Regions from separate parts of the Lysinibacillus sp. COL-1 genome, predicted to be linked through region 1. Evidence: riboswitches for the same ligand, from Rfam matches in the RefSeq annotation. Region 1 holds a riboswitch; each other region holds the start of a gene.

The links. A riboswitch is a leader RNA that binds a small molecule or an ion and turns the genes downstream of it on or off. The one in region 1 is predicted to bind lysine.
Region 2: it holds a riboswitch for lysine, as region 1 does, so the genes downstream of both, AC6BKE_RS23985 (aspartate kinase) here and AC6BKE_RS18705 (transporter substrate-binding domain-containing protein) in region 1, are expected to answer to the same signal.
Region 3: it holds a riboswitch for lysine, as region 1 does, so the genes downstream of both, AC6BKE_RS03700 (amino acid permease) here and AC6BKE_RS18705 (transporter substrate-binding domain-containing protein) in region 1, are expected to answer to the same signal.

Annotation. Positions count from the first base shown of each region.
Region 1 is NZ_JCAWSJ010000004.1:2,078,644-2,086,741, forward strand. Features, by position in the region: gene AC6BKE_RS18685 (response regulator transcription factor) at 1-135, shown strand, start outside; gene AC6BKE_RS18690 (HAMP domain-containing sensor histidine kinase) at 132-1,517, shown strand; gene AC6BKE_RS18695 (2-oxoglutarate dehydrogenase E1 component) at 1,750-4,575, shown strand; gene odhB (2-oxoglutarate dehydrogenase complex dihydrolipoyllysine-residue succinyltransferase) at 4,670-5,929, shown strand; lysine riboswitch at 6,272-6,458, shown strand; gene AC6BKE_RS18705 (transporter substrate-binding domain-containing protein) at 6,577-7,434, shown strand; gene AC6BKE_RS18710 (amino acid ABC transporter permease) at 7,605-8,098, shown strand, end outside.
Region 2 is NZ_JCAWSJ010000004.1:3,173,100-3,181,197, forward strand. Features, by position in the region: gene sdhA (succinate dehydrogenase flavoprotein subunit) at 1-1,313, opposite strand, end outside; gene AC6BKE_RS23975 (succinate dehydrogenase cytochrome b558 subunit) at 1,380-1,988, opposite strand; gene AC6BKE_RS23980 (YslB family protein) at 2,261-2,695, shown strand; gene AC6BKE_RS23985 (aspartate kinase) at 2,791-4,017, opposite strand; lysine riboswitch at 4,131-4,309, opposite strand; gene uvrC (excinuclease ABC subunit UvrC) at 4,419-6,209, opposite strand; gene trxA (thioredoxin) at 6,333-6,644, opposite strand; gene AC6BKE_RS24000 (amino acid permease) at 6,766-8,082, opposite strand.
Region 3 is NZ_JCAWSJ010000002.1:644,288-652,385, forward strand. Features, by position in the region: rRNA gene AC6BKE_RS03585 (23S ribosomal RNA) at 1-1,091, shown strand, start outside; rRNA gene rrf (5S ribosomal RNA) at 1,158-1,273, shown strand; tRNA gene AC6BKE_RS03595 (tRNA-Val) at 1,285-1,360, shown strand; tRNA gene AC6BKE_RS03600 (tRNA-Met) at 1,387-1,461, shown strand; tRNA gene AC6BKE_RS03605 (tRNA-Asp) at 1,465-1,540, shown strand; tRNA gene AC6BKE_RS03610 (tRNA-Thr) at 1,549-1,624, shown strand; tRNA gene AC6BKE_RS03615 (tRNA-Tyr) at 1,632-1,715, shown strand; tRNA gene AC6BKE_RS03620 (tRNA-Trp) at 1,720-1,793, shown strand; tRNA gene AC6BKE_RS03625 (tRNA-His) at 1,841-1,916, shown strand; tRNA gene AC6BKE_RS03630 (tRNA-Gln) at 1,926-2,000, shown strand; tRNA gene AC6BKE_RS03635 (tRNA-Lys) at 2,015-2,087, shown strand; tRNA gene AC6BKE_RS03640 (tRNA-Arg) at 2,107-2,183, shown strand; tRNA gene AC6BKE_RS03645 (tRNA-Pro) at 2,199-2,275, shown strand; tRNA gene AC6BKE_RS03650 (tRNA-Ala) at 2,291-2,366, shown strand; tRNA gene AC6BKE_RS03655 (tRNA-Ser) at 2,380-2,472, shown strand; tRNA gene AC6BKE_RS03660 (tRNA-Phe) at 2,477-2,552, shown strand; tRNA gene AC6BKE_RS03665 (tRNA-Gly) at 2,559-2,632, shown strand; tRNA gene AC6BKE_RS03670 (tRNA-Ile) at 2,637-2,710, shown strand; tRNA gene AC6BKE_RS03675 (tRNA-Asn) at 2,718-2,794, shown strand; tRNA gene AC6BKE_RS03680 (tRNA-Glu) at 2,796-2,867, shown strand; gene AC6BKE_RS03685 (nitric oxide synthase oxygenase) at 3,186-4,232, shown strand; gene AC6BKE_RS03690 (hypothetical protein) at 4,258-4,788, shown strand; gene AC6BKE_RS03695 (CynX/NimT family MFS transporter) at 4,855-6,063, opposite strand; lysine riboswitch at 6,240-6,416, shown strand; gene AC6BKE_RS03700 (amino acid permease) at 6,499-7,962, shown strand.

The DNA of each region.
Region 1 (8,098 bases):
GTTTGGGGCTATGATACGGATATCGAGACCAATGTAGTAGACGTTTATATCAGACATTTACGCACAAAGCTCCCTGGTGATATGAACGCTTATATAGAAACTGTTCGTGGTGTTGGGTATGTGATGCGTGAATGAATAAATTAAAAAATTATGTACGTCACCAATCTTTACAGAAAAAATGGATGCTGACATCAAGTAGTGTCATCTTTATTAGCTTTACAATTATTTGTATAGTCGTTTATCTTTCGCTTCATACATGGCTCTTAAACGATGAGGAAGGTAAGGTCAAACGTACAAGTGACGATATTATCTCCTTTTTAGAATCACAAGGTCCTAATGTTACCATTCAGCAAATACAACAAAATACAGGTTTGCTCAAATCCATTGCCGATCGCGATGAAACGGTCAGAATATTTAATAGAGATGGAGTGGATATTTTACGTATCAATGATACTTCAGCTGCTGCACCGCTACAATCGATGCAAGAAGTTCTGGAAATGACCATCGATAAGAAGGATGTACTCGTCATCAATGAACCGATACGGATCGGCTTTTTTCAAGGCTATATCCAAGTTATTCATCCTTTGACTAGCTTTCAATCCCTTATGCATTACCTTCTGACAGCGATGCTAATAGCGGGGATAGGGGCATTGATACTATCAGGCTCCATTGGCTATTATTTGGCCAATTATTTAATGAAGCCATTACATGAATTGCGTGCATCCATGAAGACGGTGGTAGACCAAGGATTTAATCAGCCTATCCAGCTAACCTATACATCACAGGATGAGATTGGTGATCTGTTAAAAATGTACAATGCGATGATGAATGAGCTGCAAATTTCCTTTACCCAGCAGCAACAATTTGTCGCAGATGCTTCCCATGAACTGCGAACACCGATTCAAGCCATTGAAGGGCATCTCTCCTTGTTAAAAAGATGGGGCAAAGATGATCCAGCCATTTTAGAAGAATCCATTGATACTTCACTAACGGAAATTGCTCGGATGCGTAAAATGATTGAGGAATTATTAGAGCTTGCACGACGTGAGGAAAAAGATGAGGCAAGTGAGGCAAATGCACTAGTAGTAATAGAAGCCGTCATGGAGGAGCTACAGCTTGTCCATCCACAAGCACGAATATCGCTGTCGAAAAATGGCGAAATCGGTCCGTTATTTATTACCGAAAATGCACTAAGTCAAATCGTTCGTAATATAATAGAGAATGCAATTCGTTATTGTGAAAAAATTCCTGAGATTGAAATTTCTCTTACAACTGCTGGAAAAATTGCATGTTTAGAAATTGCTGATAATGGTATAGGAATAGCAGAAGAGAATATGCCGTTTATCTTTGATCGATTTTATCGAGTGGATGAAGCAAGAAATCGTCAAATTGGTGGAACTGGCTTAGGACTTAGCATTTCGAAGATGTTACTTGAAAAATACAATGCGACAGTAGAAGTCAAGAGTGAGGTTAATATTGGAACCGTTTTCTCGCTAAGAATACCGCTAAAATATTAAGAAAAATTCACGCTTTATTTCATTATTCTATCCTTTGCGAAAAAAATTGCTTAATTTGCTAAAAAGAGTTGTATTTTTTGTGAAGAGTAGTAAGATTGAGATGGAAAAAACGTTCTTTAAAATATGGAAAAGTAGTGTGAAACTTTCTTTTAAAGAACGGCTAAATATTATATAATTAATTGTAATTTAATTAATGGAACTGCCGAAAGGCAAAATTTGGAGGTCATTTTTCATGTCGAACAACGTTACAACTGTAAGTTCTCCATGGTCAGCTTTCTCTGGTCCTAACCTAGGATATGTGATGGAGCAATACGACTTATTCTTACAGTCTCCTGAAGAAGTAGAACCGGAGTTAGTTTCTTTATTCCAACAATTTGGTGCACCAGTAGTAGTAGAAGGTGAAGTAGCTGTAGTTAGTCATACAGCAGCGGCTCCTGCTGGCGATTACAAAAAAGTGTTAGCCGCTGTGAAATTAGCAGACGCAATCCGTTCACACGGTCATTTAGCGGCAGATATTTATCCTCTGAAAAACCGTGAACTACAAACAGCTCAAATTGAAGAAAGCGCGTTCAACTTAAGCGCTGCGGATTTAGCTGAAATTCCTGCAGCAATCTTCTTCAAAGATGTGCCAGCAAACGTGAAAAATGGTAAGGATGCAATCGACTATCTAAAAGCTGTTTATACAGATAAAGTGGCATTTGAATACGGTCACGTAGTAGCTACAGAAGAACGTGATTGGATTCAAGCGCAAATTGAATCAGGCTTATTTAAACAAGCATTATCTTCTGAAGAGAAGAAAGCCTTATTAGATCGTTTAACTCGCGTTGAAAATTTCGAAAAATTTATTCATAAAACTTTTGTAGGGCAAAAGCGTTTCTCTGGTGAGGGCTTAGATACGCAAATCGTTCTATTTGATGAAATCGTTAAAACAGCAGAAGCCAAAAATGTAGAAAATGTACGTATTGGTATGGCACACCGTGGTCGTTTAAATGTTTTAACACACATCTTAAACAAACCTTATGACATGATGTTCTCTGACTTTGCACATGTTTCAAATGAGTTATTTATGCCTGAGCATGGCCGCCTTGAAATTACAAAAGGTTGGACAGGTGATGTGAAATACCATATGGGTGCTTCTTACAACCGTGAATCGGGTATGAATGTTAAATTGGCTTACAACCCATCTCACTTAGAAGTTGGCAATCCAGTTGTACTTGGAGCTACTCGTGCAACACAAGATGATACGTCTAAACCAGGCCAAGCGGTACACGACCGTACTAAAGGCTTAGGTATTTTAGTGCACGGTGATGCTGCATTCCCAGGTCAAGGGATTGTGACTGAGGTTTTAAACTTTGCTAAAACAGAAGGCTTTACAACAGGTGGTACAATCCACATTATCGCGAACAATATGATCGGTTTCACAACTGAGCATTATGATTCTCGTTCTTCTGTGTACTCTTCTGACCCAGCAAAAGGTTACGAGGTACCAGTAATCCATGTCAACGCAGATAGCCCAGAGGCAGTAGCGCAAGTGGGTCGTTTTGCTGCTAACTACCGTCAAAAATTCGGCAAAGATATTATTGTAGACTTAGTTGGTTACCGTCGCCATGGTCATAATGAAACAGATGACCCAACTGTGACAAACCCAGAAACATACAAATTGGTTTCTAAACATGAAACAGTGCGTGCTTTATATGGAGCACAATTAGTGGCTGAAGGTCTTCTATCTGCTGAAGATGTAGCTGCCTTAGATACAGCAATCTATGCAGAAATGCAAGCAGCCTATGACCATGTAAGAGAAATGGCAGATAAAGATGATCATCAGCATTTAGAAATGCCAGCAGAATTAAAAGTAGAGTTCCCACAAATTGATACAGCAGTTGGTGCGGAACGTTTAGAAAAAATCAATGAAGAGCTTTTAGTGTTTGAAGAAAACTTCGAGCCACAGAAAAAGCTTGGCAAAATTTTAGAAAAACGTCGTGATGCCTATGCATCAGCAAAAATTGACTGGGGCCATGCAGAAACGTTAGCATATGCGACAATTATCCAAGACGGCACACCAGTACGTTTTACAGGTCAAGATGCTCAACGTGGTACATTCTCTCAACGTCACTTAGTACTTCACGATAAAAACAATGGGAATGTCTTCACACCGCTTCATCATATTTCTGGTGCGAGTGCATCCTTCTCAGTACACAACTCTCCACTGACTGAAGCGGGAGTAGTAGGCTTTGAGTATGGTTACAACCTAGAAAATAGTCATGTTTTAACAGTGTGGGAAGCACAATTCGGTGACTTTGCGAACATGGCACAAGTGATGTTTGATAACTTTATTTCAGGGGCACGCTCTAAATGGGGCCAAAAATCTGGATTAGTGATCCTTTTACCACATGGTTATGAAGGTCAAGGTCCAGAGCACTCTTCAAGCCGTATGGAACGCTATTTACAAATGTCAGCTGAAAACAACTGGTTTGTAGCGAACTGTTCAAATGCAGGTAACTACTATCATTTATTACGCCGTCAAGCAGCGTTATTAGGTACAGAAGGGGTACGTCCACTTGTAGTCGTATCACCAAAATCACTATTACGTCACCCATTAGCGGCGGCGAATGCTGAACAATTGGCAAATGGTTCATTCCAAGAAGTGATTGAACAACCAGGTTTAGGCGCTAAACCAGAAGCTGTAGAGCGTATCGTTTTAGGAACTGGTAAAGTGATGATCGACTTAGCGGATCGCGTAAAAGACGGAGAAGGCTTCGATCATTTACACATTATTCGTGTAGAACAACTTTACCCATTCCCAAAAGAGCAAGTTGCTGGTATTATTGCTAAGTATCCAAATGTGAAAGAAATTGTTTGGGTACAAGAAGAACCTAAAAACCAAGGCTCATGGAATTATGCATTAGAAACATTATATGAACTTTCAGAAGGTAAAAAACTTCGCTATGTAGGTCGTCCTGCAATGAGCTCAACTTCTGAAGGGGATGCAGATTCTCATAAAGCAGCACAAGCAGCATTAATTGAAGCGGCAGTTGCTGAGCCAGTGAAGGTTAAATAATCACATATAAATTTTTGAAAAAACCGGGCTACTTGCCCTCAAGCAGTAGCCCTTTTATGTGCGTCATGCACGTTAATCAAAGGAGGAAATGAAAGTGGCTGAAATTAAAGTCCCTGAATTAGCAGAATCGATTACAGAAGGTAGTATCGCACAGTGGGTAAAAAAAGTGGGCGATCGCGTTGAAAAAGGTGAATTCATCGTTGAACTTGAAACAGATAAAGTAAACGCTGAAATCATTTCTGAAGAAGCAGGTGTATTAACACAAATTTTAGCTGAAGAAGGCGATACTGTACTAGTTGGTCAAGTTATCGCAGTAGTAGAAGCAGGCGAAGGCGCAGCACCTGCACCTGCAGCGGCTCCAGCTGAAGCAGCTCCGGCTCCAGCAGCGCCACAAGCAGCATCTGCACCAGTAGCAGCGGCTCCAGTTGTAGAAGAAACTTCTGGTGAGCGAGTAATCGCCTCTCCAGCAGCACGTCGTCTTGCTCGTGAAAAAGGTATCAACCTTGCAGCAGTATCTCCAGTAGATCCACAAGGACGTGTACGTGTACAAGATGTAGCAGCTCATGGTACAGCTCCAGCTGTAGCACCAGTAGCAGCACCTACATCAGTAGCAACTTCAGGTGGCCCAGTAGTATTTACACCAGCAGCTAATTCTGACCGTGTAACAGTTGAAAAAATGAGCCGTCGTCGCCAAACAATTGCTAAACGTTTATTAGAAGTGAAACAATCAACAGCAATGTTAACAACATTTAACGAAATTGACATGACAAATATCATGGCACTTCGTAAACGTAAACAAGAAGAGTTTGTAAAAGCAAACGACATCAAACTTGGTTTCATGTCATTCTTCACAAAAGCTGTTGTTGCGGCACTAAAAAAATACCCATACGTAAACGCTCAAATCTCTGGTGATGAAATTCATTTAAATAACTTCTTTGATATCGGTATTGCTGTATCAACTGAAGAAGGTTTAGTTGTACCAGTTGTACGCGATGCAAACAGCAAAAACTTTGCAGAAATCGAAAAAGATATCGCTAACTTAGCGACAAAAGCTCGTGATAAAAAATTAGGCTTAAATGACATGGCTGGTGGATCATTCACAATTACAAATGGTGGTGTATTCGGTTCATTAATGTCAACTCCTATTATGAACGGTACGCAAGCTGGTATTTTAGGTATGCACTCAATTGTTAACCGTCCAGTTGCAGTAAATGGTGAAGTTCAAATCCGTCCAATGATGTATGTAGCACTTTCTTACGATCACCGTATCATCGATGGAAAAGATTCTGTAGGATTCTTAAAAACAGTTAAAGAATTAATCGAAAATCCTGAAGATTTACTATTAAATTCATAATGCGATTCAACCCTGCGAACAATGTTCAGCAGGGTTTTTTTATGCATGACGAAAGATTTTGACCGATTCTATGTTTGAAAGAGTACTAATGTTATATCGTTTAGAGGAGCAAAAAAGACATAAACACAACTTTTCTCACATAGAGCACATACTCTATAATAAAAATTTGTTTTAATTTTCAGAAATATCGATAGAAGCTTAACGATTTAAAATGAATAGAGAACGAACAATATCCTAATATTGTCATTAGTCAGAAAAATGTTAAAACTGTCTTGACGAGTGTACTAGTTTTATAGTAGTATCTAAATATCAATTAAATAAACAAACCTCACTAACGTTTACCAGTGAGGTAGAGGCGCGGTATTTATTAGTTCATTGTTGAGTTCAAGCAAGCGAAGACGCAATGAAGAAGGAAATATCGCCGAAGTATAAAAGGAGCTCGTACTTTTATGCTGGGTCTGCAGTGAATAAGTGCAGGACTGTCCTAGTAAATGGATTTCCAGATTTACTAGGTTGTGCTATCTCGGAAAATGGAAATTATAGTGAGGATTTGGGCAACTGTCATACAAGGTAAGACCTAAGTTCAATATACTTAGGTCTTTTTTATTACAGTTGTCTTATTTTTTTACAGAAAAGGGGAGTTTTTTATGAAAAGAAAATGGTTGTTAGTAATGATCTCTATCATGACAGCAATTGTGCTAGCTGCATGTGGCACTAGCGACAAAAATGATGGCGGTTCAGGTGATGCTGGTGCTGACAAGGAAGCAAGTGGCGGTGAATTCCGAATCGGAATGGAGGCTGGCTATCCACCATTTAACTGGACACAGCAAGGTGATGCTAATGGTGCAGTGAAAATTGCTGATAATGCAGAGTATGCAGGCGGCTACGATGTCCAAATGGCAAAAAAAATTGCTGAAGGCTTAGGCAAAGAGCTAGTCATTGTCAAAATGGAATGGGACGGATTAGTACCAGCGCTACAATCTAACAAAATTGATGCGATTATCGCGGGTATGTCACCAACTGAAGAGCGTAAGAAAACGATTGATTTTACAGAAAACTACTATACTTCTGATTTCGTTATGGTTATTAAGAAAGGTAGCAAGTATGAAAATGCAAAATCGATTCAAGATTTCTCTGGTGCTAAAATTACTTCACAATTAAATACATCGAACTACAACGTTATTGATCAAATTAACGGTGTAGAAAAACAAACAGCAATGGAAAGCTTCCCCGCAATGCGTGTCGCTTTAGAGGCTGGCAAAATTGATGGCTATGTAGCAGAACGTCCAGAAGGTATTTCCGCTGCTGCTGCCAACGATAAGTTCACATATGTCGCATTTGAAGAAGGCTTTGATACGGATCTTTCCAATACTTCGATTGCTGTAGGCTTACGTAAAGACGATGCAAACCGTGAAAAAATCAATGAAATCCTAAAAGGTATTTCGGAAGACGATCGTCAAGCGATTATGGAAGAAGCGATTTCTCAACAACCAGCAGCACAATAATGACAAGGCACGGGCTAGTTGCTGGTCCGTGCATGATCATTTCATCATTATCAAAATGAGAACCTCTCTACATAATGATAATGTCCTAGCGTAACAAATCATAGAATAGTAGAAATAGCTAGGACACGAAGGAAATAAGCAAGCAACATGACATTGTTAGGAGGAACATCATGAGTCTTGAATGGATACTTTCAATTATTGAAAACAACTGGCAAATGTTTTTACGAGGTGCGTATTATACGTTACTGATTTCGATTATTAGTACAATTATTGGTGCATTCATCGGATTTTTCATTGGAATTATGCATACGATTCCAGTTCGTAAAAAAGGTTTAAAATTTTATAGCTTAAAGCTTATTAATTTTATCCTGACATGCTATGTTGAATTTTTCCGTGGTACACCAATGATTGTACAGGCTATGGTAGTCTACTACGGACTAGATATTGCATTTGGTATCGATATGCATTTTATTACAGCAGGTATTTTAGTCGTTTCCCTTAACACAGGGGCCTATATGGCAGAAATTGTTCGAGGTGGTATTGTCTCGATTGATAATGGTCAATACGAGGCAGCGTCGGCAATTGGTATGAATCACTTCCAAATCATGCTGCATGTTGTTTTACCACAAGTAGCACGCAATGTCTTGCCGGCGACAGGTAACCA
Region 2 (8,098 bases), 1.1 Mb from region 1:
GCATCCCATTTCGCTTGCTCCTCTTTGACACGAGCATCGTAAATCTCTTGTGGAAGATCTTCTGCATGCTTTTTAAGGTGTTTTACATAATCTACTGCGTTTGGTCCTGCAACCATACCACCGTAGATAGCAGATAATAATGAGTTCGCACCAAGACGGTTTGCACCATGTTGAGAGTAATCACATTCACCTGCTGCAAATAGACCAGGAATTTCAGTCATTTGGTTGTAATCAACCCATAATCCACCCATTGAATAGTGAACTGCTGGGAAAATTTTCATTGGTAATTTACGTGGATCATCCCCTACGAATTTTTCGTAGATTTCGATGATACCACCAAGTTTAACGTCCAATTCATGTGGATCTTTATGAGAAAGATCTAGGTATACCATGTTCTCGCCATTAATACCAAGTTTTTGGTTTACACAGACATCAAAAATTTCACGTGTTGCAATATCACGTGGTACTAAGTTACCATAAGCTGGGTACTTTTCTTCTAAGAAGTACCAAGGTTTACCGTCTTTATAAGTCCAAATACGACCACCTTCACCACGAGCTGATTCTGACATTAGACGGTTTTTGTCATCTCCAGGAATCGCTGTTGGGTGAATTTGAATGAATTCACCATTCGCATATGAAGCACCTTGTTGATAAACGATAGAAGCAGCAGAACCTGTGTTAATAACAGAGTTTGTTGTTTTACCGAAGATAATACCAGGGCCACCAGTCGCCATAATAACAGCGTCTGCACGGAATGATTTAATTTCTTCTGTACGCATATCTTGCGCTACGATACCACGGCAAACGCCGTCATCATCGATGATAACACCAAGGAATTCCCAGTGTTCATATTTATTTACTAAACCAGCTACTTCATGAGAACGAACTTGCTCATCTAGCGCATATAGTAATTGTTGACCAGTTGTTGCACCAGAGAAAGCTGTACGGTGCATTAAAGTACCGCCAAAACGACGGAAATCTAAAAGTCCTTCTGGTGTACGGTTGAACATAACACCCATACGGTCCATTAAGTGGATAATGCCAGGTGCTGCGTCACACATACCTTTTACTGGTGGTTGGTTCGCTAAGAAGTCCCCACCATATACAGTATCATCAAAGTGAATCCATGGAGAATCCCCTTCACCTTTTGTATTTACCGCACCATTAATTCCGCCTTGCGCACAAACAGAGTGTGAGCGTTTTACAGGAACTAATGAGAATAAATCAACTTCAGTACCAACTTCAGCTGCTTTAATCGTTGCCATCAGACCGGCAAGACCACCGCCGACAACAATTATTTTGCTTTTCGCCATGATTATTTCTCACTCCTCTTAAAAAATTGCAATGATTGCTGTTACTCTATCGTAGCTTCTATTGAATTATACGAAAGCTAAAATAGCAGCCACACCAACTACACTTAGAATTACGAAAATAATGTTTGTTACGTAAGTAGCAATCTTTTGAGACTGAGGAGATTGTGTAATACCCCAGCTTACTAGGAATGCCCATAAACCGTTAGATAAGTGGAAAGTTGCTGATATAATACCAACAATGTAGAATCCAAGCATGAATGGATTAGCAACGATATTCGCCATCATGTCGTAATCAACGTGTGTGCCAAGTGCTTTTTGAATACGAGTTTGGAAAATATGCCATGCAATGAAAATCACTAGGAATACACCAGTGAAACGTTGTAAAGAGAACATCCAGTTACGGTATGTGCTGAAACGTCCTGTGTTTGGTGTAGCAGTGAATGCAATGTAGACACCATAGAATGCGTGGAACATTAATGGAATATAGATGACAATCCATTCAACTAGGATAAGGAATGGAATCTTTTCCATTACTGCGGTAGCATCGTTGTAACTTTCTGCCCCGCCTGTTGCTGTAAAGTTAATGAACAGGTGCATCGTTAAAAACAGACCTACTGGAATGATACCAAGTAGAGAATGTAAGCGACGCCATAAAAACTCTCGATCTTTCGACAAGACTGTTACCCCCCTTAGTACTTAAAATAGCACAACAAAAGAAGTCATCATTTTGTAAATGATACTTCATTGACTGTGTATTTCATCATGGTACAATATTATGACATGTTTATTGTACTCTCAAGAGCTACGAGCGTCAAGGCAACTCGGAGTTTTTCATAGAGCTTATTAAAGAACTAATCTAGTACATGATGCGTTGTTTTTTCTCGAAAAATCTATCATTACTTTATTACTGTTGAATTTTAAGAAAATTCTAAGAAAGAAGGATAACAATGTTAAACACTCCATCTCCTACAATTTCATCATTTGGTTATGAGCTCATTCGCGATCATATTCTATCTTCTATCCTTGGTAAACATGAGAATGATGTCCTTTATTGGGCAGGTAAAGAGCTTGCTCGCAAGTTCCCATGCAAAAGTCAAGACGAACTTATCGCATTTTTCGCAGATGCCTGCTGGGGTACACTAGAGCTCATGAAGGAATCAAAGGATGGTCGCATTTTCCAATTGACAAATGACCCTGAAATATTGCAAATCAAACAACGAAGCTTTAGACTGGAAGCAGGATTTATAGCAGAGCAAATTCAATTAGCTAAAGGCTACCTTACAGAATGCTATGATGAAAAGCGAGAAAAGCAGCACTATGTCATGTTTACAGTCAAATGGGATGTCAAGGAACGTATTATGAATACCATCCCTACTGAATGATGAAAAGGATTGTCTCCCTATTCAACGGGATGACAATCCTTCTTTTTTCTTCCTTTAATTTCGGACTATTACATAAAATACTGTTTCTTCTATTATTATATATAAAGTGCTTGCTCTAAATTGAATTCATCATGCAAGGCATTTGCTGCACGAATCATATCATCCTGTGGTACAACAACAGACACTTTTATTTCAGACGTACTAACCATTTTTATAGGAATATCTTCACGACGTAATCGATCAAACATGCGAGCAGCCACACCTGGATTAGAGGCCATACCTGAACCAATGATAGAAACCTTCGCCAACCCTATTTCAAAGTCAGCAAAACTAAAGCCAAGTGACAATTTACTATCTTCTAGAACACGCAATGTTTCCGCAAATTCTTCTTTTAAAATGGAAAAAGACACAGTTGGTTTTAAGCCATCAATGATTGCCTGTACAATAATATCTACATTAATGCGGTTTTCTGCAAGGATTGTAAACATATCTGCCAATGCACCATCGGCATACGCATCATACCCCACTGTCAAACGGATAATATCTGACTCAAAGGCTACACCACGGACGACTAAATTTTTCTCCATTTCCACTTCCTCCTTCAATAAAGTACCTACTGACTCTACTAAGCTAGAGCGTATAATAACGGGCATTTGAAATTTTTTTGCTAACTCCACTGCACGAGGATGAATAACATGTGATCCTAAATTAGATAACTCCAGCATTTCATCATAGGAGATTTCCTGCAGCTTTTGAGCTTTGCTGACATAGCGTGGATCTGCTGTATAAACACCGTCAACATTTGTGTACATATCAGTTCGCTCTGCTTCCAATGCTACCGCGAGTGCTATAGCTGTTGTTTCAGCTCCGCCTTTGCCAAGTGTAGTAATATTTTGTTCCTCATCAATACCCTGTTCTCCAGCAATCACTACAATTTGTCCCTGTACAAGATGTTCTTCAATACGACTGTCATCGATATAGTCGATACGTGCATGACGATACTTACAATCTGTATGTATACCTGCTTGCCATCCAGTTAAGGACACTGCCTCATAGCCCGCTTCCTGTAATGCGATGGCAAATAAAGCGCTGGATAATTGAGAGCCCGTAGACACGACTGCAGCTAATTCTCGTTTGGGCACTTCGTCCGTTAGTTGATGTACCATCGTTTGCACATCTTTCGTTGTGTGTCCCATTGCTGCAACGACCACGACTACATCGAAGCCTCTGTCCTTTTCAGCAATCGCCTTCCTTGCTGCCTCTTGGATTTGTTCAGTAGAAGCTAGTGCAGCCCCTCCAAACTTCATCACTATTTTAGCCATTTCTTGCGTTCTCCTTTCCAGTCATATATTTCACCTGCTTCTAGAAAACTAAAAGGCAGCCTCCACATAACGTGAAAGCTGCCTATAACATGTACAATGATCGTAACTTGTGCATGTGTGATAGCTCTCCGAAACTTTTAGAATCGACAATCTTACATTTCTTAAATGTAAAACCAGTACAACAAAGGAAACAACAATGCTATACTTCGGCAAGCTCCCCTTTCACACACGATCTCTGGACTTGTTCATCCTCCATTGTGTTACTCTTGAATCTTGCACCTCTATCATCACCATAAAGTGAATGTATTCAATTGGTTTAACGCTGGCGTCAACATGCTAGCCACACCAGTTCGCTATTCATCACATTGACGAACAATGTTATTTACAACCTTAGCACATGTCTATTCCTTTGACAATGACTCTTGCTGAAAATAGCTATAAATTTGGCTCGCTAAATTAGCAGGTATTCCTGCCTCCTGCAAAGCTAGCTCGCTCGCCTCTCGAATTTTCTTAACTGAACCAAAATGTTTGAGCAACTGCTGCTTGCGTTTTGGCCCCACACCTTCAATATGGTCTAACACCGATTGAATGGCATGCTTCTCATGCTGTTGGCGCAAGAAGGTAATAGCAAAGCGGTGAACTTCGTCCTGAATTCGTTGTAATAAATAAAAGCTATCACTAGTACGCTTTAAGGCAATCACTTCTGGTGGATCACCAAACAATAGCTGCGACGTATTATGCTTATCATCTTTTGCTAAACCTGCAATCGGTATAACAAGTCCAAGCTCATCTTCTAGTACTTCACGGGCGACTTCCATTTGCCCCTTGCCACCATCAATTAAGACCAAATCTGGCAATGGCAAGCCTTCCTTTAAGACACGCGAATATCGCCGACGTATAACCTCTTGCATCGCACCGTAATCATCATGCTTTGCAGCCGTACGCGTTTTGTATTTACGATATTCCTTTTTCGCAGGCTTTCCATCAATGAAGACAATCATAGCCGATACAGCATCCGTGCCATGCATATGACTATTGTCAAATGCCTCAATTCGTAATGGCGTTGAAATACCTATTGCTTCACCAAGTGCCTCACAAGCACCAATTGTCCGTTCTTCCTGCCGTTCAATTAGCTGGAATTTAGCTGCCACAGCAATCTCAGCATTTTTAGTTGCTAATTCAACCAATTCCCTCTTTTGACCTCTTTTTGGTGTAAGAACTTTAAGCTCTAATAACTCCGTTAAGATGGCTGCATCAATTGCTTGTGGAATAAAAATTTCTTTCGGCTTAATATGCTCTGGTTTTTCATAAAAGCGGCCAACAAATGTTAAAAACTCTTCCTCAGCATCTTGATAAATTGGGAAAACCGAGACATCACGCTCAATCAGCTTTCCTTGGCGAACAAAGAAAACTTGCACACACATCCAGCCTTTTTCGACGGCATAGCCAAATACATCGCGGTTCGTTGTATCACTTGATACTATTTTTTGTTTCTGCATGACCGTATCAATATGTGCAATCTGATCGCGAAACTCCTTCGCTCGTTCAAATTCTAAGTTTTCAGCAGCTGCAAGCATTTTAACTTCAAGCTCTTTTTTGACTGCCTCGACACCACCATTTAGAAACTTCGTCATATCCTCAATCATCTCTTGATAAACTTGACCATTAATTTCTTTTACACAAGGTGCTAAACATTGCCCCATATGATAATACAAGCAAACTTTGGAAGGCAATTGGACACATTTGCGCAATGGATACAATCGATCCAACAGCTTTTTCGTTTCACTTGCCGCATAAGCATTGGGGTAAGGACCAAAATATTTAGCCTTATCCTTTTTTACCTTACGTGTCGTAATAAGACGTGGATGTTTTTCATTCGTAATTTTTAAATATGGATATGTCTTATCATCTGTTAGCATGACATTGTATTTTGGATCATGTAATTTAATGAGATTCAGCTCTAAAATAAGTGCTTCAATATTAGATGATGTCACGATATACTCAAAATCTTCTATTTCACCGACAAGCCTTTGTGTTTTGCCTTCATGTGTTCCCGTAAAATAAGAACGTACACGGTTTTTCAGTATTTTCGCTTTGCCCACATAAATGATTGTCCCTTGACGATCCTTCATCAAATAGCAGCCAGGCTGATCCGGTAAAATATCTAGTTTACGCTTGATTAAATCGTTCATTACCTACCTGCCCCCCTACGTAAAAATCCCTCTCAATTGAATATGATAGATATTACCTTTATTATATAACGAAAAAAAGCCGAACACATCTATTGATGGTCCGGCTTTTGTGAACTTCATTAATTACGCATGTTTTGCGATAAATGCTTCTAAAGCTTCTTTCGGTTGGAAGCCTACAGTTTTGTCAACTAATTCTCCATCTTTAAATAATAGTAAAGACGGAATTGACATAATTTGATACTGAGCTGCAGTACCTTGGTTATTGTCTACATCAACTTTTACAATTTTAGCCGCACTTCCTGCAGCGTCCATTTCTTCAAGAACTGGCCCAATCATTTTACAAGGTCCGCACCAAGCAGCCCAAAAGTCTACAAGTACTAACCCTTCTTTAATATCGTCCTGGAACGTAGCATCTGTTGCATGTACAATTGCCATTTGAAATCCTCCTTAAACTTACTATGATTGTAGTATAGCATGGATAAATTCACTTGAGCGAACAATCTGCCTGCAATGTATTTTTTATGAAAAACTGTGTCGAAAAAAACTATAAAGACCATTAATTGGCTTGATAACGACCTTTCCATACATAGGTGAATGTTATAAAAAGATAAATGCCTAACGTAATGCTTGTCACGATAATAGATGTTGTAAAAATAATCCCAATTAAAATCGCACTTAACGCCATAATGGCAATCCATGTTGTATACGGGAACCATTTTACTTCATAGGCACTTGTATGTTCTGCTTGTTTTTTACGGGATTTCAAATGGGCAATCGCAATAATTAACCAAATAAATAACACGGTATAGCCAAGTGATCCCATTAGAAAATCAAAAGTCTTGCTGCCAACATATAAAGATAGAATAACTCCTAAATACATCGCTAATGTACACATTAAAATAGCATATACTGGCACTTTTCTTTTAGATAAGTGGGCAAATATTTTAGGAACCCGTCCGTCTACAGCTTGTGTATATAGTACACGGGATGAGCCATAAAGCCCTGAATTCATGGAAGAAATAATGGCAAGTATAACAACCGCATTCATAATGTGATCTGCGCCTGGAATGCCAATCATTTTGAACACCATTACAAATGGACTTTCAGGAACTCCGTTTACTTCATTCCATGGAATCAAGCTTACGATAATAAAGAAAGGCAGTAAATAAAATGTAACAATACGTACTAATGTACTACGAACCGCTTTTGGCACTACTTTTTCAGGATTTTTCGTTTCTGCTAATGTAATCCCAATGATTTCTGTACCACCATAAGAATAAATAACAACTAACATAGCAGCAATTAATCCCATAGATCCGTTAGGGAAAAAACCACCATGCTCAGTTAAGTTAGAAAAACCAACGGCGCTATGGTTTCCAAACGTAGCAAGTAATAAAATAAGTCCTGCTATAATAAAGACAATAATAACGGTAATTTTGATCAATGCTAGCCAGTATTCTGTTTCCGCAAATATTTTCACCGATAATAAATTAATGGCTGTCACTAACACAGAAACAGACAGGGCAAGTATCCAAATTGGATATTCTGGCAACCAATATTGAATAAAAATAGCGGCGACGACAGATTCTGCTGCAATATTTAAAACCCACATTTTCCAATAGATCCAATCTAGGAAATAAGCAGGGTATTTTCCCAACACTGATTGAACTAAATCTCTGAACGTTCTTGCTTCTTTATTTCGAACAGCCATTTCTGCTAGACCTTGCATGACAAATAATAAAATAATGCCCCCTATTAAATAGGCAATCAGCACTGAAGGTCCTGCCATATCAATGGCTGCACTACTTCCTTTAAATAGACCTGCTCCGATGGCTCCACCTAACGCCATCATGGTGATATGACGCGAGGTCATAGTTCTTGTTAATTGT
Region 3 (8,098 bases), on a different contig from region 1:
AAGGTGACGTATAGGGGCTGACGCCTGCCCGGTGCTGGAAGGTTAAGAGGAGTGGTTAGCGCAAGCGAAGCTGCGAATTGAAGCCCCAGTAAACGGCGGCCGTAACTATAACGGTCCTAAGGTAGCGAAATTCCTTGTCGGGTAAGTTCCGACCCGCACGAAAGGCGTAACGATCTGGGCACTGTCTCAACGAGAGACTCGGTGAAATTATAGTACCTGTGAAGATGCAGGTTACCCGCGACAGGACGGAAAGACCCCGTGGAGCTTTACTGTAGCCTGATATTGAATTTTGGTACAACTTGTACAGGATAGGTAGGAGCCAGAGATCTCGGAGCGCCAGCTTCGAAGGAGGCGTCGGTGGGATACTACCCTGGTTGTATTGAAATTCTAACCCATGCCCCTTAGCGGGGTAGGAGACAGTGTCAGGCGGACAGTTTGACTGGGGCGGTCGCCTCCTAAAAGGTAACGGAGGCGCCCAAAGGTTCCCTCAGAATGGTTGGAAATCATTCGTAGAGTGTAAAGGCACAAGGGAGCTTGACTGCGAGACCTACAAGTCGAGCAGGGTCGAAAGACGGGCTTAGTGATCCGGTGGTTCCGCATGGAAGGGCCATCGCTCAACGGATAAAAGCTACCCCGGGGATAACAGGCTTATCTCCCCCAAGAGTCCACATCGACGGGGAGGTTTGGCACCTCGATGTCGGCTCATCGCATCCTGGGGCTGTAGTCGGTCCCAAGGGTTGGGCTGTTCGCCCATTAAAGCGGTACGCGAGCTGGGTTCAGAACGTCGTGAGACAGTTCGGTCCCTATCCGTCGTGGGCGTAGGAAATTTGAGAGGAGCTGTCCTTAGTACGAGAGGACCGGGATGGACACACCGCTGGTGTACCAGTTGTCTTGCCAAAGGCATCGCTGGGTAGCTATGTGTGGACGGGATAAGTGCTGAAAGCATCTAAGCATGAAGCCCCCCTCAAGATGAGATTTCCCATTACGCAAGTAAGTAAGATCCCTCAAAGACGATGAGGTAGATAGGTTCGAGGTGGAAGTGTGGTGACACATGGAGCTGACGAATACTAATCGATCGAGGACTTAACCAAAACGTTTGAAACATTCAATGAACCGTTTATCCAGTTTTGAAAGAACAACTCTTTCAACTGAATAAGTGAAGTGATGATGGCAAAGAGGCCACACCCGTTCCCATACCGAACACGGAAGTTAAGCTCTTTAGCGCCGATGGTAGTTGGGGGCTTCCCCCTGTGAGAGTAGGACATCGCTTCGCTTATTTTTCGTGGAGGATTAGCTCAGCTGGGAGAGCATCTGCCTTACAAGCAGAGGGTCGGCGGTTCGAGCCCGTCATCCTCCACCATTATTTTTAAAACAGTATAGTATTATCGCGGGGTGGAGCAGTGGTAGCTCGTCGGGCTCATAACCCGAAGGTCGTTGGTTCAAATCCAGCCCCCGCAACCAAATGGTCCCGTGGTGTAGCGGTTAACATGCCTGCCTGTCACGCAGGAGATCGCCGGTTCGATCCCGGTCGGGACCGCCATTTTTTTTGCCGGTGTAGCTCAGTTGGTAGAGCAACTGACTTGTAATCAGTAGGTCGTGGGTTCGACTCCTATCGCCGGCACCATTCCCTTGGAGGGGTAGCGAAGTGGCTAAACGCGGCGGACTGTAAATCCGCTCCTTAGGGTTCGGCGGTTCGAATCCGTCCCCCTCCACCATTTTAGGGGCATAGTTCAACGGTAGAATAGAGGTCTCCAAAACCTTTGGTGTGGGTTCGATTCCTACTGCCCCTGCCAGGTATTGAGGTACTCGTTCATATACAGCTGTTATAATTTATATAGTGGCGATTGTGGCGAAGTGGTTAACGCATCGGATTGTGGTTCCGACATTCGTGGGTTCGATTCCCATCAGTCGCCCCATTTTCAAATTGGGGTATAGCCAAGCGGTAAGGCAACGGATTTTGATTCCGTCATGCCTAGGTTCGAATCCTAGTACCCCAGCCATTTTTCTTTTTTACGAGCCATTAGCTCAGTTGGTAGAGCATCTGACTTTTAATCAGAGGGTCGAAGGTTCGAGTCCTTCATGGCTCATCGTTTTTTAATGAATATTGCGCCCGTAGCTCAATTGGATAGAGCGTCTGACTACGGATCAGAAGGTTATGGGTTCGACTCCTGTCGGGCGCGCCAATAAATTTATGTTTTCGGAATGTAGCTCAGCTTGGTAGAGCACTTGGTTTGGGACCAAGGGGTCGTAGGTTCGAATCCTGTCATTCCGACCATTTTTTATGATAAATGGGGCCTTAGCTCAGCTGGGAGAGCGCCTGCCTTGCACGCAGGAGGTCAGCGGTTCGATCCCGCTAGGCTCCACCAGTTCAATATTTTTGGAGGTATACCCAAGTCTGGCTGAAGGGATCGGTCTTGAAAACCGACAGGCGGGTAACACCGCGCGGGGGTTCGAATCCCTCTACCTCCTCCATTTTGGGTCAGTAGCTCAGTTGGTAGAGCATTAGATTGAAGCTCTAAGTGTCGGCGGTTCGATTCCGTCCTGACCCACCATTATTTGCGGGTGTAGTTTAATGGTAAAACCTCAGCCTTCCAAGCTGATGTCGTGAGTTCGATTCTCATCACCCGCTCCAAAATGGGCCTATAGCTCAGCTGGTTAGAGCGCACGCCTGATAAGCGTGAGGTCGATGGTTCGAGTCCATTTAGGCCCATCATTATTCCGAAGTAGCTCAGTTGGTAGTAGCACCTGACTGTTAATCAGGTTGTCGCAGGTTCGAGTCCTGCCTTCGGAGCCACGGCCCGTTGGTCAAGTGGTTAAGACACCGCCCTTTCACGGCGGTAACACGGGTTCGAATCCCGTACGGGTCATCAAGCATGTAGCACAAATATTGTGTTACATGCTTTTTCTTTTATCAATAAATGATACATTAGTAAAGAGTGAAAGCTACGAATCCGCTATCAATGGTTCAGTAGCTTTTTTACATGACTAATATTTTGTTTCTCCTTTCTATAAGATGTCGCCCACCTCTTTTCCTTCTTCATTCACAATATCTTCTAATCATGATTCGATTCATTATAAATTTGAACAAACTATTTCATATATGCAATATGTATGTTTTTTTATAGCTATTTTCGTGGTGCTTGTCGTTTTGTTCCTCTAATATGAGGATAAGTGGAGGAATCGAAATGAATATACAGGAGATCCAGCAATTTTTAAGTTTATATCAGACAGAACAAGATGAATCAGAGCGTTGGTTAGCGAATAGATTACAACAGATTAAGAATGCAGGTGAGTACGACCCAACAACAGAGGAGCTAGCTTTTGGTGCACGGGTGGCGTGGCGTAATAGTAACAAATGTATTGGTCGTCTGTTTTGGCAATCATTGCATGTAGTAGATGCACGTGCCGTTTTAGATGAACAGGATATTTTTCAAAAACTACTGGAGCATATCGATTATGCAACAAATAGTGGAAAAATCCGTCCAACAATAACAGTATTTGCTTCGAACAGAGTGCGTATATGGAATCATCAGCTAATTCGTTATGCAGGCTATGAAACGGAAGCTGGCGTTATTGGTGATGCACATTCTATTGTTTTTACTAAAGTATGTGAATCGTTAGGTTGGAAAAGTGAGAGGACACCATTCGATGTGTTACCTCTTGTTATACAAGTAGATGAGCGAGCTCCGCAGCTGTTTACAATTCCTGTAGAATATATTTTAGAGGTGCCAATTCGTCATCCAGAGTCAGTGGATGTAGAGAAATTAGGAATGAAATGGTATGCTGTACCCATAATTTCAAGTATGCGTTTTCAAATGGCAGGCATTGATTTCCAAGCCGCACCCTTTAATGGCTGGTATATGGGGACAGAAATCGGTGCACGTAATTTAGCAGATCATGACCGTTATAATATGCTACCAGCTATTGCGGAGGTTTTTAATCTTGATACAACCAAGCAAGCTTCACTTTGGCGTGATCGTGCATTAGTGGAACTTAATATTGCTGTCCTTCATTCTTTTAAAGAACAAGGCGTGAGCATTGTCGATCATCATACAGCTGCTCAGCAGTTTAAATTGTTTGAAGAAGCAGAGGAATCAGCAGGACGAGACGTTACAGGCAACTGGACATGGCTAATCCCACCACTTTCGCCCGCAACGACTCATATTTTCCATAAACCTTATGTCAATATTTATCATACACCCAATTATTTTTATCAAAAACCATGCTATTAACTGATTGTGGAGAGGACGAAACGCTATGTTGAATGAGCAAATTCCGAGTATCCCGTGGTTACAATTGACGACACCTTATGGAAGAGGAACGGCTATCCCTCAGCTGATTGAACAGGAGCAATATACAGAGCTAGCTGAGTTAGTGGAGCATCAAGGTACACTATGGCAGGTCACACCATGGGCTTTGCTTGTCCTTCTAAAAAAGCTTGCTAGCAAAAATACGGGGGATGTCTCTGTACAAGAAGTAGAGCTTTATTTAGCTGTGGCACATGCAATTTCTGAAGATTATCTAGACCCATCCTATTCAGTTCAAACTATGCAGGAGCTGTTAGATGTCAAATATTTATGGATGGATCACGAAGAGAATGATGAGCTGGAATGGGAGGAGGAAACGCCAAAGGGTTATGAGCAGAAAGCTTTTGTAAGCTATTATTATTTTAGTTATATACTCTTACAAGAGGCTGTTCCTATTTTTGCAGCAGTTATAGCTCACAACAAAGAAACAGCAGACCGTCTTACTGAACTGCTAACCTTACTACAGCAATTGGACAAATAAAACGTCTATACCTATATAGAAGTAAAGCAGATGGGAAATATGAGCAGTTATCCCATCTGCTTTATTTTAATGGACATATTCGTCTTTAGAAGCTCTCATTGAGCAAAAGAAAAGAATGGTCGCCACAGCTACAAAGAGCCAACCAGCAATATTCCAGCCACCAAATAAATCATGTAAGTAGCCAAAAAGAATAGGGCCAATGGCGGCAAATAAATAACCTAATGATTGTGCAAAGCCTGATAAATCTGCTGCCTCAAATGCCGTGCGTGTACGAAGTGTAAAGAACATCATCGCTAAGGCAAATGAAGAACCTCCTGCTAAACCTAAAAGAATCATCCACAGTACCCCAAGACTTGTCCACTCCATGACAACTCCAGTAAAGCCTATTAAATAGAAGAATGTAAACATCACTACAAGAGGTCTTTGAGAAGCCATTTTACTTGCAATGATAGGCACAGCCAATGCCATTGGTACTTGTGAAAATTGCATGATAGAAAACATCCAACCAGCTTTGTCAGGAGCCAATCCCTGGGCGATGTAGATTTCGGGAATCCAAGCAGCAGTCGTATAAAATAATAAAGACTGTAATCCCATTGCACCTGTGACAGCCCAAGTAACAGGTGACTTCCATAAGGGTGTACTCGTCATTTTAGAGGTAGTGGCTGGCTCAGGTTTATTTGATTTCAATTGAGGTATCCAAATTAAAATCGTTACGACCACTAGTACAAGTGCAATGGACAGCGCTCCTTGCCAGCCAAATGATGAATTGGCTATAGGATAGCTAATACCTGCGCCAAGCCCAGCCGTTAAGTTCATCGACATAGTGAAAAATGCCATTAATAAACCAACATGGTATGGAAATTTTAATTTTAATAATCCTGGAATCAGCACATTTCCAAATGATATGGCTATGCCGATGAGTACAGTACCAAATACAAGTAACCCCGTTGTACCAAGGGAACGTAGAACAATCCCCAAGGCTAATAAAATAGTGGATAAAAATAGTGTTAGCTCAAGCCCTAGTTTGCGTGCTACAACGGGCGCAAATGGTGAGATGGTAGCAAAAGCGAGCAATGGAATCGTTGTTAGAAAGCCTGCAAGTACATTAGAAATACCAAGATCGTCACGGATAAATGATATAATAGGGCCAACAACAGTTAGTGGCATTCTTAATGTAGAGGCTATAAAGATAACTCCGAAGACTAAAAGTAAGGTTGTTCCCCTCCAGCTAATTTTTTTACTCGGAAAACTAGCGGAATGATCATTTGTAGTCAAAATAAATCCCCCTGTTCGTAACCGTTCTAATTGAACTACTATAACACTTTAACAAACTAATAAAAATAGTAGAAGATTCACAAAATACAGAACATTTATTGTTATATTGAAATGTCAAAGGTCTTATGCTAATATAATAAGCATCATAAATTTAATAATTATATGCCTCATGTTTGTATTGAGGTAGAGGTCGCGATATTTATAAGTATGCTAATGGAAATGACAAGCATTGATGAGATTAGCTGAAAGGGAATATTGCCGAAGTGTGAGGGGACTTGAAAACCTCATGCTGGGGCTGTCTCCGAAAGGAACAGAACTGTCACGTTTGCACAACGTGTTGAGCTATCATTTAGGAAAAACTGAGGATTAACTTAGCCATCACAGTGTATATGTGATGGCATTTTTTTGCCTCGTAAATAGGAAGGAAGCTATATCGTGAGTGAAATAAAAGTAAATCAGCTCGGACATAAAGCGCCAAAGCTGAAAAAAGAATTGAAAAGCCGTCATATCACAATGATTTCTTTAGGCGGTACAATTGGTACGGGACTATTTTTAGCCAGTGGTGGTGCCATTGCACAAGCTGGACCTGGTGGTGCATTGCTTGCCTACGCCCTAATCGGTATTATGGTGTACTTTTTAATGACAAGCTTAGGGGAAATGGCTGCCTATATGCCATCATCCGGTTCATTTAGTACGTATGCAACAAAATTTGTAGATCCAGCACTAGGCTTTGCATTAGGCTGGAACTATTGGTATAACTGGGCAATCACTATTGCAGCAGAAATTGCGGCAGTATCCTTAATTATGAAATATTGGTTCCCTGATAGTTCATCAGCCCTTTGGACAGTATTATTTATTGCTGTTGTACTGTCATTTAATTTACTTTCTGTAAAGAGCTATGGAGAAAGTGAATATTGGTTTGCGATGATTAAAGTAGTGACAGTCATTGTTTTTATTATTATCAGTTTATTAATGATTTTTGGTATTTTAGGTGGACAGGCACCTGTAGGCTTTACTAATTTCTTTATTAGTGATGGACCATTTCACGGTGGCTTCCTAGCTACATTTGGAATTTTCCTAGCAGCCGGATTTTCATTCCAAGGAACAGAGTTACTTGGGATTACAGCAGGTGAAACAGACGATCCAGGAAAAAATATTCCAAAGGCTGTTAAATCCGTATTCTGGCGTATTCTTTTGTTTTATATTTTAGCAATTGGTGCAATCGGAATGTTGATTCCATTTACAGATGAACGCTTATTATCAGAAGATATCGCAGTATCACCGTTTACATTAGTGTTTGACCGCTTAGGTATTGCCTTTGCAGCTTCGTTAATGAATGCCATTATTTTAACGGCTATGCTGTCAGCTGGAAATTCAGGGCTTTATGCATCATCACGTATGCTATGGCAATTAGCAGTGGATGGACATGCGCCTAAGTTCTTCACAAAGCTAAGTCGTCGAGGAATACCAATTTATGCGTTGATGGCAACATTAGCTGTAGGTTGCTTAGCTTTTTTAGCGTCTTTCTTTGGTGATGGCGTTGTTTATATTTGGCTGTTAAACGCCTCTGGTATGTCTGGTTTTATTGCATGGCTCGGCATTGCCTTTAGTCATTATCGCTTCCGTCGTGCATTTGAGGCACAGGGCCTAGATCCAAAGCTATTACCTTATAGAGCAAAATTGTACCCGTTTGGACCACTATTTGCCTTTACTGTTTGTATGATTGTGGTCATTGGGCAAAATTACACGGCCTTTACGGGAGACCAAATTGATTGGTATGGGATATTAGTTTCTTATGTTGGAATCCCACTATTTTTACTGTTATGGTTTGGCTACAAAATCAAGCACAAAACAAAAATGCTTTCACTTCAAGAATGTGATTTAAAAGTGGAAGATTAAATAGTAGGGCTGTTCTGTAAACTAATGAATGATTGGTTTATGGGACAGCTTTTTATGTCTTAATCGTCGTTAAAAATATCAAAAAATAATATCATATATAGAGTAATATTAGTATTTACTAACTAGCCATTCGAAA